DNA from 4 places in the Exiguobacterium sp. s78 genome. Region 4 is predicted to be linked to each of the others. Evidence: predicted binding sites of a transcription regulator. Region 4 holds the regulator's gene; each other region holds the start of a gene.
The links. Region 4 encodes Rex, which represses fermentation and respiration genes when NADH is low (regulators of the CRP and FNR family bind a similar motif). Its sites were predicted from a motif close to TTGTGAAATATTTCACAA; they were not measured.
Positions count from the first base shown of each region.

Region 1: KNQ18_RS03855 (cytochrome ubiquinol oxidase subunit I) is a predicted target of Rex. The motif match lies at 2,088-2,105, and genes of this name have one in related genera.
Region 2: adhE (bifunctional acetaldehyde-CoA/alcohol dehydrogenase) is a predicted target of Rex. The motif match lies at 1,666-1,683, and genes of this name have one in related genera.
Region 3: KNQ18_RS10330 (L-lactate dehydrogenase) is a predicted target of Rex. The motif match lies at 1,302-1,319, and genes of this name have one in related genera.

Region 1 is NZ_JACSNB010000001.1:784,569-787,727, reverse strand. Features, by position in the region: gene KNQ18_RS03860 (cytochrome d ubiquinol oxidase subunit II) at 1-559, opposite strand, end outside; gene KNQ18_RS03855 (cytochrome ubiquinol oxidase subunit I) at 572-1,969, opposite strand; gene KNQ18_RS03850 (N-acetyldiaminopimelate deacetylase) at 2,204-3,159, opposite strand, start outside.
Region 2 is NZ_JACSNB010000001.1:1,627,129-1,630,287, forward strand. Features, by position in the region: gene adhE (bifunctional acetaldehyde-CoA/alcohol dehydrogenase) at 1-1,580, opposite strand, end outside; gene KNQ18_RS08510 (beta-class carbonic anhydrase) at 1,917-2,468, shown strand; gene KNQ18_RS08515 (Na+/H+ antiporter family protein) at 2,783-3,159, shown strand, end outside.
Region 3 is NZ_JACSNB010000001.1:1,983,100-1,986,258, forward strand. Features, by position in the region: gene KNQ18_RS10325 (GNAT family N-acetyltransferase) at 1-2, opposite strand, end outside; gene KNQ18_RS10330 (L-lactate dehydrogenase) at 259-1,215, opposite strand; gene KNQ18_RS10335 (DUF92 domain-containing protein) at 1,381-2,160, opposite strand; gene KNQ18_RS10340 (5-formyltetrahydrofolate cyclo-ligase) at 2,154-2,699, opposite strand; gene rpmG (50S ribosomal protein L33) at 2,757-2,906, opposite strand; gene KNQ18_RS10350 (1,4-alpha-glucan branching protein domain-containing protein) at 3,011-3,159, opposite strand, start outside.
Region 4 is NZ_JACSNB010000001.1:8,475-11,633, forward strand. Features, by position in the region: gene KNQ18_RS00080 (ATP-binding cassette domain-containing protein) at 1-1,109, opposite strand, end outside; gene KNQ18_RS00085 (redox-sensing transcriptional repressor Rex) at 1,277-1,936, shown strand; gene KNQ18_RS00090 (twin-arginine translocase TatA/TatE family subunit) at 1,936-2,133, shown strand; gene tatC (twin-arginine translocase subunit TatC) at 2,141-2,920, shown strand; tRNA gene KNQ18_RS00100 (tRNA-Ala) at 3,025-3,100, shown strand.

The DNA of each region.
Region 1 (3,159 bases), 780 kb from region 4:
CTGCGTAGAACAAGAGGAACATCGCACTGATATAGAGGACGGATACGATAGCGAGTGCTACGACCGACCAAGAGTAAAAGTTCGTAAATAATTTTGTTCCTAAAAACTCGACTGTTTCATTCGTTTTACGAATGAAACCACCTTGACTGATCGTCAATGTCGTTGACATCGCCGCCGGAATCAATAGACCAGTTGCTCCATATAAGAACGTATAGAACATGCTGTCGTTTGATCCATAATTGGCAAATGCATAGAAGCTACCACGAATCGCAATCAATACGAGAACGATCGAGGCTGGCACGAGCAGTGCCGTACCGAAATAGTAAGCGGTATCCGGGAAGAACCCGACTAGTCCGACGAAGAAGAATACGAAGAAGACATTCGTTACCTCCCACACTGGTGAGAGATAACGAAGAATCAATCGATTCGTTAAATGATCCCGCTTCGTATATTTTGAATAAAAGGCGTAAAATCCAGCACCGAAGTCAATTGAGGCAACGATGAGATATCCGTACAGGAAAGTCCAGAGGACCGTAATTCCTAGTGTTTGAACGTCCAAATCGTTCCCTCCTTACTTGTTATCATCCACGAACATAGCTTCCCCACGTGCGTGGTGGTTTTCAGCAAGTTCTTGAAGTTCTTTTCCAACCGGGTTTTTCTTGAACATCCGTAATAATACGACTGTACAAATCGTACCGAGCATCAAGTACAAGGCACTGAATAGAATCAACATCGGACCGACGGCAGTTGATGTCGTCGCCGCATCTGCTGTCCGCATGATGCCGTAAAGTGTCCAAGGTTGGCGACCAATTTCAGCATACATCCAACCTGCTTCAATGGAAATCATCGCCAGAGGTCCACCGATGAAGACACCTCTTAAAATCCATTTGTTATAAGGATTTAATTTTTTCAAACGGAATGCCAAGATGAACAAGGCAGAGATGGCAGCCAAATACATACCAATCGAAACCATGATATCGAAGAAATAGTGAACGATCAGCGGTGCTTGATCTTCTTTTGCGAACTCATTTAGACCAATGACTTCTGTATCTGGAGCTCCACCCGCAAGGATCGAGAGTGCATATGGGATTTTGACGGCTCCCTTGATTTCATAACTGCCGTCTTCTTGCTGATCAAGTATCCCACCAAAGATCAATTCTGCTTCACTTGTCGTTTCAAAATGCCATTCAGCAGCCGCGAGTTTCTCTGGCTGATATTTCGCCAAGTATTTCCCTGAGAAGTCCCCGACAAGTGCCGTCGAGAAGGCAAAAATCAATCCAGCCATAACCGTTAAGCGAAGTGCTTTTTTGTGATACGCTGTTTCCGCTGCTGAGAGTGTTTTTTTGCTGAGTAAGTGGAACGCCGCGATTGCCGCCAAGATGAAGGCGACTGTCAAATAAGCCGATACGATGACATGTGTTGCTTTTGTAGGTGTTGCTGTATTGAACATTGCTTTTAATGGTTCAATTTGCGTTAGCGTTCCATTGACGATCTTAAATCCTTCTGGTGAGTTCATGAAGGAGTTGACCGTCGTAATGAAGAATGCTGATGCTGTCGCACCGATGACGACTGGAATCCCGATCAACCAGTGTAACCATGGGTTTTTGAATCGATCCCATGTATACAGGTAAATACCGAGAAAAATCGCTTCAAAGAAGAATGCGAATGTTTCCATGAACAGTGGTAATGCGATCGTTTGACCAGCCACTTGCATGAGTGACGGCCAAAGTAGTGATAATTGCAATCCGATGGCCGTCCCTGTCACGACACCGACTGCGACGGTAACGACGTATCCACGCGTCCACCGTCTTGCTAATAAAATATAATCCGGATCTTTGCGTTTCAGACCGATGAATTCAGCAGCGAGTACCATGAGTGGTACCCCGACGCCAATCGTCGCGAATATAATATGAAACGCTAATGTGAGCCCTGTCAACAATCGACTGAGCAATACGGGATCATTGAACATGTATATAGCCCCCTCTTCCTAAAACATACTTCTCTATATGGTCTATAACCGTATCATAGAGAACATAACCCTTTATGTCTGTTTATAATGTTTGATGTAACAAATTGTTCACATGTGCACGTGATTTTTTTCACAAAATGTTCGAAAACTCCTATTCTTACATATATAAAAAGCTCTCCCATTCTTGATTTCGAAAGGGAAAGCTTAATGTCCTTCATTATTTCATAAAACTTTTTAAACATATTCTCGGAAATAATGATCGAGTAAATCAATCACAAATGGAATCGCGGATTCATCCGGATTCAAGGTTGGTTGGTGAAGTCCAGATGTCGGATTGTCGACTCCGAGCCAAAACATCATCCCTGGAATTTCCTTCAACATGAATCCGAAGTCTTCTCCTGTCATTGCTGCATCACATTCAATGTAGTTCGCATTCATCTTGACGAATGATGAAAATTTATCAACGATGTGTCGGTCATTGACGACCTCGTAATAACGATTTCCGAATTGTAGATCAATCTTGACGCCAAACGAAGCTTCGATTCCTCGAATGATGTCACGAACGCGTCGTTCCAGTTTTTCCATGTCTTCTCCATTGAGTGCGCGCATCGTACCGTCAAGAACAGCTCTACCGGCGATGACGTTTTCCCGAATCCCGGCATCGACCTTTCCAATCGTAATGACGCTACAGTTCATCGGATTGATCGATCGACTGACGATTGTTTGCAGTTGCATGATCAAGGCTGCTTGCGCGACGACCGTATCAATCGTCAAATGAGGAAAGGCCGCGTGACCACTTTGACCATAAATCGTTATATGAACTTCTCGAGCACTCGCGAACAAGACGCCGGGACGGCTCGCAATCGTACCGACTGGATATTCCGGTGCAACATGAAGACCATACATCTCACTTGGACGATATTTTTCAAACAACGGACTTTTAATCATCGGTTCAGCCCCGCCCGGACCTTCTTCCGCTGGTTGGAATAAAAAGACAACATCATCCATGACCGGCAATTCAATGATTCGTTTCATCAACCCTAACGCAATCGATGTGTGCATATCGTGACCACAGGCATGCATGAAGCCTGGATGTTCCGAGCAAAATGGAAGACCTGTCGCTTCTTCAATTGGTAACCCATCAATGTCTGCCCGGTACCCAATCGTCCGATTTCCAGTCAATCCTTTCA
Region 2 (3,159 bases), 1.6 Mb from region 4:
GTCGTCACCGATGGATCTGGTTCGACTTGGTCGAAGATCCGGTAACTGACGGACTGTGGTAAGTTTTGAATTACTTTATCGGCATACCCGAACTGTACCATCGTTGGATCCGTCACGATCATGACACGTGAGACGTCAGTCATCGACCGCAAGTACTGAACGGAGTTCTTTTCGAAGTAGATTTTTTCAGGGACCTTGAACCATTGCATGTTCACGCGTCGTCTCGCCACCTTTTTGACGTTGAGTAAGTGCTTCGCTGTCACGTTTTCAGAAACAGAGTTTTTCCCGTATGATCCACAACCGAGTGTCAGTGATGGTGTCAACTCGTTGTACAGATCACCGATTCCGCCATGAGCAGATGGGCTGTTGACGAGGATCCGGCAGGCTTTCATGCGGAGTCCGAACGCTGTCATCAAGTCATCGTTCGTCGTATGAATGACGGCTGTATGACCGAGACCACCGATTTCAAGCATCTGTTCGGCAATCGTAAACGCTTCTTCGGTTGAAGCGACGCGGTACGCACCGAGGACGGGACTGAGTTTTTCATGAGACAGTGGTTCTGCTGCTCCGACGTGCTCGAGTTCCGCGACGAGCATGACCGTTGTTTCCGGAACATCGATTCCGGCTTTTTCTGCGATCCATGTCGCAGGTTTCCCGACGATGTCCGCGTTGACGGCACACGTATCGGTTTTGATGACGAGTGATTCGAGGCGTTGTTTTTCTTCCGGTGTACAGAAGTAACAACCGAGTGCTTCCATTTCCGCACGAACCGTCGCATAAATCTCTTGGTCGACGATGACGGCTTGCTCAGACGCACAAATCATCCCGTTATCAAACGTTTTTGAAAGAACAAGATCGCTGACTGCCCGTTTGACTTTCGCAGACTGTTCGATGTAACACGGAACGTTCCCTGGTCCAACACCAAGTGCCGGTTTACCTGTTGAATACGCCGATTTGACCATTCCTGCTCCACCTGTCGCAAGGACCATGGCGATTTTTTCATGGTTCATCAAGACTTTCGTTGCTTCAAGTGATGGTTCTTCGACCCATTGAATACAGTCTTTCGGTGCCCCTGCTTTGATGGCTGCGTCGCGGAGTGTTTTCGCTGCTTCAACGGAACAACGTTGTGCCGATGGGTGGAACGCGAAGACGATCGGGTTGCGCGTCTTGATCGCAATCAATGCTTTGAACATCGTCGTTGATGTCGGGTTCGTGACCGGTGTGACACCACAGACGACACCGACCGGTTCAGCGATATATGTGATGCCGTTTTGGACATCTTCTTCTAAAATCCCGACCGTTTTTTCATGACGTAGACTGTTGTAGATGTATTCTGTCGCAAACATGTTTTTAATCATCTTATCTTCAAAGACACCGCGTCCCGTCTCTTCTGACGCGAGACGAGCGAGTTCGACGTGCCGTTCAAGTCCGGCAAGTGCCATATCCCGGACGATCGTGTCGATTTTTTCTTGATCGAATGTCAGTAATTCTTGTAATGCGCGTTGCCCTTTTTCAACGATTTGTCCAACTGCTTGTTCGACCGGCGTTGCCGTCGATTTTGTTTTTTCTTTCACAGCCATGAGTGGTTTCCTCCCTGTCGTGGAACGAATCTGAGTTTGATTTGCTAACCATTATGTCAGGAATGCCAAGCTGTTTTTCAATAGTTTGTGCTTTCCTTCACAAATCAATCATAACCCCTTTTTCCTGTTTTGTGCATGACCATCCTGTGAATTCCATCACACCTTTGATAGCGTTTACAACTGTTGTGAATTCCTCTTTTTCATCGTTTTGCTTCATGTACATAGATGTGTGCGATTTGTCACACCTCGCATTTTCGTGACTTGATAGCCGTTTCATCATCTTGTATTCTGATATGGGGTACATATTAAGAGCTACCACTAAAGGAGGACACTTGAATGTCAGTTGTACAGGAAATGCTAGCCTTCAACGAGCGATTCGTCGCCGAAAAACAGTATGAACAGTTCGTCTCGGATAAGTTCCCAGACAAAAAGGTCGTCATCCTGACGTGTATGGATGCCCGCTTGACGGAGCTCCTCCCACACGCACTTGGTCTTAAGAACGGGGATGCGAAGATCATCAAAAATGCCGGTGCTATCCTATCGCACCCATTCGGTTCCGTCATGCGCTCGATTCTCGTCGCGTTGTATGCTCTTGGTGCTGAAGAAGTCGTCGTCATCGGTCACCACGACTGCGGCATGAGCACGATTGATCCTAACCACATGATCAACGAGATGAAGGATCGGGGCATCGACCAACAGATTCTTCACACGCTCGAAGTATCTGGCGTTGATTTGAATCAATGGTTGCGTGGTTTCACGTCAGTTCAAGAAAGCGTCGCTCACTCGGTCAGCCTCGTGAAGAACCACCCATTACTACCACCTGGGACGAACGTTCACGGACTCGTCATCGATCCAGGGACTGGTAAGCTCGACGTCGTCGATTGCTGATCACTCTCTATAGAAGAAACGCAAATAGATTCGGATATTCTACTCCGTCTTAATTTAAAAATAACGTGCCATATTTTCTCGTAACGGAGAAGGATGGCACGTTTTTTGTATGAGTCATTTTCAGTGATCAAAACGCTTCTCACTTCATGCTTCGGGGTATAACAGAATGTAACTTCTTGTGGAGAGCTAAAAAGCGTATCATTCATCTTTTGATTACGAGGTCAGACTTTTACTCTTGACAGCATTCCAACATGGCTGTAAGATACTTTAGTATAGTACAGTGATAACAAAAGAAAGTGTGGTTTTACTGAATGATAAACGCCGTATTGTTTGCCGTCTTTTTACTATTTATTTTAGCGATCTTCCGCGTCCACATCGTGCTCGCGATGGTCATCAGTGCGTTTGCCGGTGGTCTTGTCGGTGGTCTTGACCTGACTGCGACGACAAAAGCATTCTCCGGTGGTCTTGGTGACGGAGCAGAAATCGCCCTTAGCTACGCGATGCTCGGTGCATTTGCCGTCGCCCTCTCGAAAACAGGTTTACCGGATGCACTTGCTCACTCTTTGATTGCGCGTTCGCGTGGTAACGCAAGTGCCGCTTCCGTCAAAAAATTAAAAGGATTCATCTTGTTCGCGATTCTCTTGCTTGCGATCAGTTCACAAAACGTGTTGCCGATCCACATCGCATTCAT
Region 3 (3,159 bases), 2.0 Mb from region 4:
ATGACTGTCGGTTCTCTCCTTTTTGGGTATCATGACGTACAAAAAAATGACGTAAAAATGCTTCTATCTCTTACTTAACCCTTTTCTAGTAAAATAAAACCTAGATTTTTTTCTTTTTACTACCGGACGAATAGATGTGATTTTTTATGTATTCGTTCACTACATCAAAAAAACTCAAGTGTGGACAATGTGAAGCAAGTCCGACACTTGAGTTTTTTGCTACTTTATTTCGTGATACCTTCATCATGATGCGTACGCTTATCCTTGCAAGACGGGTTCAAGCGTCTGACGTAATACATCAGCAGAATGATGGAATTTCTTCAACTCTTCTTCCGTCAATGAGACTTCAATGATTTCACGCACACCTTGACGATTGATGATGGCGGGAACTCCAATATGGATACCGGAAATTCCGTACTGCCCATCGACATGCGCACCGACCGTCAATAGACAGTTCTCATTTCCGAGGATGGCACGAACGATCCGAACGAGTCCAAGCCCAATCGCATAGTAGGTTGCCCCTTTGCGCTCGATGATATGATAAGCAGCATCTCGGACATTGATGTAGATTTGATCAAGATCTGCTTGAGAATAACGATCGTCTTCAGCAAGTAGTTCATCAATCGTTTTTCCATAAATACGGCTGTTACTCCAGGCTGCGAATTCCGTGTCACCATGTTCGCCAAGAATATAGGCATGGGCATTTCGGGAATCAATGTGAAAGTATTCTCCGAGCATTTGACGCAGGCGCGCTGTATCAAGCACCGTTCCTGATCCAAATACGCGGGATTTCGGAAGACCAGAATATTTCCAGGCAAGATGCGCCATGATATCAACCGGATTAGAAGCCACGACGATGATACCATCAAAACCGGAATCCATGATTTGACGAATCATTTCTTTCATGATCAACGCATTCTTTGCAACGAGATCGAGTCTTGTCTCACCTGGTTTTTGTGGAGCGCCTGCCGTGATGACGACGACTTCCGCTTCTCGGCAGTCCGCGTAGTCTCCAGCCCATATGCGCATCGGTGAAGAGCTAAATGGTGTTCCGTGGTTTAAGTCCATTGCCTCGCCCTCTGCTTTGGCTTTGTTGACATCAATGATGACAAGTTCTTCACAAAGTCCAGCTGTTGACATCTGATAGGCAAAGCTTGAACCGACTGCACCAGCTCCAATGAGGGCTACTCGTGTCACTTTCGCATGTAATTCCATATCGTTATGTCCACCCTTCCATTCGTCCTAAGAGTTTGTTAACTATCTCACAAGTAAATTGTAACATCTTTCACATTCTTTGTATCATGTGAAATTAATCACATTTGTCCATTTTGTGTCATTGATATCCTAACATAAGGAATTACATACTCACATACTTTCCAGTTACCAAAATCGAACGATGATAAACCCGATTCCGCTTGCCAAACCACTCGTTAAGACATTGACAGCGTCATTCCCTAAAAATCGAATGCCTGAAACGTAAGCTGTCGGTTGACCATGGTGCTCTCGCTTTTCCGTGTATTCCCCACAAACCGTACATCGGTAAACGCGTTGCCCTACCGCTCCAAATAGTGTATCCAGTAGGCTCCCGAGTACACCGATGCTTGTTACGAGTAAGACGTGTCTTAAAGAAAGAGAAAATATCCAATGCGCTGCTACAGCGATGAACGCAGCTCCTGCGATCGTACCGATCGTTCCAATCAGCGACATCGCTCCACTCGTTCCTGCTGGTACCCGTCGTAACGTTTTGAGAGACCACGGATCACGTCTTGAGAGCGGTCCGATTTCAGATGCCCACGTATCAGCATTCGATGCTGCGATGACGAATAGAAATAACAAGAGATACGCAAAATCCTTCGTCATAGCATACGCTAAGGCAGCAACGAACGCTACCCCTCCATTCGCAAGGACTTGCCATCCGTCACGCGCGCCGTCTTTCTCAACGATGGAGTCGACCGATTGTTTTCTGGACCTTCCGACCTTCGATAACAGACTCGAGCTACCAAAGAAGAGTAAGAGTACTACTAATCCTTGCCAACCGAATCCGAATGAGACACCACTACCGACGAGCAGGGTCATGATAGCACCACTTGTCGTCAATAAACGAAAAGATCGTCCGGTCCAAGCAAGCAATAGACAAAACAAAATGGTCGCGCTCAACATCGGATGACCTCTAATTCAGTGACGATCAAGTCAACGGGGATATCAAAGGCTTCCACTTCGAAATCTGGAAGAAGTTGTTCAGAAAAGGCAATCGATACTTTACATCCTGCATATGGCACGAGTGCACGATCGTAATAGCCTCCTCCCCATCCTAAACGATAGCCGTCCCGACGATAGGCGCGACCTGGAACGAGGCAAAGCTCTGCTTGATCAAGTGAGGCGCGACGTGCTGAAGCGATCGGTTCAGCAATCCCCATCTGATTTGCTTGCAGTTGATCTTCTGGTCCATGTTCATAAAAGACCATCTCGTCTCCGACTACTTTTGGTATCAAGACCGTCTTGCCCTCTTGCCACGCTTGTTCAATCAGCATTCTTGTATCACATTCATTTCGAAAAGCTAACGTGATCGCGACACAGGTCGCTTGTTGCCATTCAGGTAGTAACAAGACATGTTCGTGAATCAATCGTTCCTTTTCCGCACGGTTCTCCATCACATCTAGTCGTTCTTTGATCAGACGGCGTACTTCTTGTTTATTCATAGTTGTCTTCCTTTCCACAAAAAAAGCCATCACACGAAGTGACGGCTTCCATCTCAATTATTTCACTTCACGGTGAAGTGTGTGCTTACGGAGACGTGGGTTGTATTTCTTCAACTCAAGACGCTCTGGGTTGTTACGCTTGTTCTTTTTAGTGATATAAGTACGGTCACCAGTTTCAGTGCAAGCTAATGTGATTTTAACGCGCATGGGATTCCCTCCTATCTAGCTCTCGATGTATCAAGTGATTTTGCTTTACATAAGGTTAAGCATACTCAAGTATCGTACCAAGAAAGGAAAGGAATTGCAACTGTTCATCCGTTCTTTTTCGGATTCGTCACGTGTTGATATGGTTTTTCAAGGTTCTCTTCAAAACGCAGCGGCTTCTTTTCGACGTGATACTCTTGTTCCACCCCATGACGTGACTCTTCTCGTTCTAGATAAACGACCGCTGATTGGCGCA
Region 4 (3,159 bases):
GTCGACTTTCCGATTCCATTCGGTCCGACGAGTGCCAGCGATTCACCGCGTTGCAAGCGGAACGTGATGTCTTTTGAGACAGCTTCTTCGTAACCGATCGCCAGTTGATTGACTTGAAGAACGTCGTTCCCGCTCTGTTTTTCAATCGGGAAGGACAGGACCGTGCTACGCTCATCCCCATCTGGTCGGTCGAGCCGGTCGACCTTCTCGAGCCGCTTCCGGACACTTTGGGCACGTTTTGTCGTCGTCGCCCGGGCGATGTTCCGTTGAATGAAGTCCTGCATCTTCGCGATCTCTTCTTGCTGCTGTTCAAACTGCTTCATTTCCTGATCGTATAAGGCCGCTTTTTGCTCCAAGTACTTCGTATAGTTCCCCGTGAACTTACGACAGACATTGCGCGACAGTTCGTAGACGACATTGACGACTTGGTCGAGGAAGTACCGGTCGTGCGAGACGATCAGGACGGCACCACGATAACCACCGAGGTAGCTTTCAAGCCAAGCAAGCGTATCGATATCGAGGTGGTTGGTCGGCTCATCGAGAATGAGGAGCTCTGGTGCTTGCAGGAGCATCTTTGCTAAGGCAAGCCGTGTCCGTTGACCACCGGATAATGTCTGAATCCGGCGCGAGTAATCATCCGGATAAAAGCGCATGCCGTGCAAAACGGAGCGGATATTCGCTTCGAACTGATAACCACCGGCTTCTGAGAAGTCGTGTTGCGCTTGATCGTACGTCTTCAAGAGACGATCGTAAGCGACCGGGTCGTTCAAGATATGCTCCATGCCCATTTCGATTTCCATCCGGCGCAGTGTTCGTTCTTGTTCCTGGAGATGTTCGAAGACGGTCAGCATCTCGTTCCAGATCGTCTCATTCGATTCGAGACCACTGTCTTGCGCGAGATAACCGATTTTGACATCCTTGCCTTTCATGATGTCGCCCGAGTCATGACTGAGTTCACCAGCGATGATTTTGAGCAAGGTCGATTTACCGGCACCGTTTCGTCCGACGAGCGCAATCCGATCTCGCTCTTGTACTTCCAGTTTGATATTTTCTAAAATCGGCTCGACGCCGAATGATTTCGAGAGTTGATTGACTTGTAAGAGTATCATTTCCATCCATCCTTCCACCCTTTAGTCTATCACGAACAAAAGCGCAAGGTCCTGCGGAATATATTATTTGTGACTCTATGTGAAGTGGTTTACAATCAAGGAGAGTAGAAAGCTTTTTGCAAAGATTTGGGTGCCACGATGGATGTGGCCGAAGGGGGAACTGCAGGATGAATGGACCAGACACAAAAATTCCACAAGCGACAGCAAAACGGTTGCCGCTATATTATCGCTTCATCCAAAGTTTATACAATTCAGGCAAGCTCCGCGTCTCTTCTGCTGAGTTAAGCGAGGCGGTGAAGGTTGATTCAGCAACGATTCGTCGCGATTTTTCCTACTTTGGGGCATTAGGGAAGAAGGGGTATGGGTATAACGTTCAACATCTCTTAACGTTTTTCCGCAAAACCTTGAATCAAGATGAGGTGACGAATGTTGCCTTAATCGGGGTCGGTCATCTCGGAACAGCGTTTGCAAATTATAACTTTTTAAAGAATAATAGTACTCGGATAGTCGTTGCGTTTGATGCGGACGAAGAGAAGGTCGGAACAACGACGCATGACGTTCCAATCTATCATGTTTCGGACATGAAAGAACAAATCGAAGCGAATCAGGTCGATGTTGCCATCTTGACGGTTCCATCGCAGTTCGCACAGTCAGTAGCGGATGAGTTAGTCGAGTATGGTGTGACAGGCATCCTGAACTTTACGCCAGCGCGGTTGAACGTGCCAGCGAGCGTCCGGGTCCATCACATCGATTTATCGATCGAGTTGCAGTCGTTAGTTTATTTCATGAAGCATTATTCGCAATCAGCTGAAGGAGTGAAATCATAATGGAAAACCTTATCCCGCTCACACTAGGTATCGGACCAGCGAGCATCGGATTAATCGCGGTCGTCGCGTTGATCATCTTCGGACCGAAGAAGTTACCAGAATTCGGACGCGCTGCGGGTCAGACATTGAAAGAGTTCAAGAATGCCACGAACGGCATCATGGACGACGATAAAAAGGACGAACCGAAAGAGAAGTGATTGAATCATGACGGTTGATCAAGAGCAAAGCATGACGTCGCACCTTGACGAACTGCGCAAGCGGATCGTCTGGTCGCTTATCATCGTCGTCGTCCTGTTCGCTGTCGCATTTCCGCTCGTCCGACCGCTCGTTCGCTTCTTGCAAGCGGACTTAAAAGAGCTCGGCATCGGTTTGAATGCCTTCAACGTCGCCGATCCTTTAATGTTGTATTTGAATCTTGCGTTCATCATTGCGCTGATTTTAGCGTCACCGTTCTGGATGTATCAACTCTGGGCATTCGTCCGACCAGGACTTTATGACAAGGAGCAAAAAGCGACATTGACGTATATTCCGGTCATCTTCTTTCTATTTTTGGCTGGCGTAGCCTTCTCGTATTTCTGGTTGCTTCCCTTCTTGCTTGAAGTCTCAACAGATCTCGGGAAAGAGCTCGGAATCGAACAAGTCATTGGAGTCGAGAACTACTTCAGTTTCTTAATCCGATTGACGATGCCGTTCGGTCTTCTGTTCCAATTGCCGGTCGTGACGATGTTCCTGACGCGTCTTGGTCTCGTGACGCCATATTTCATGCGAAAGAATCGGAAATATGCGTACTTTGTGCTGTTCGTCGTTGCGGCATTGATCGCACCGCCGGATGTGACGTCACACTTGATGATCTCGGTGCCATTGTTCGTTCTCTATGAGATCAGCATCTTGATTTCTGCGCGGACGTACAAAAAGGTCTTGATCCTCGAGCAACAGGCAGAGCTTGAACGACAGGCGGACTTGATGCGTGAATTGAATAAATGAATCGTGAATTCCTTCCGACGATTTTGGAAGGGATTCTTTTTTATGAAAGCGTTCTTTTTATATTGATAAAGCAGTTAGTGATGCGTATACTAAAGATAATTCATGGGGGCTTAGCTCAGCTGGGAGAGCGTTTGGCTGGCAGCCAAAAGGTCGTCGGTTCGATCCCGATAGTCTCCACCAATACCAAATATCTAACTCCTCGAAGCGTCGAGGAGTTTTTATTTTACTCCCAGTTAAAT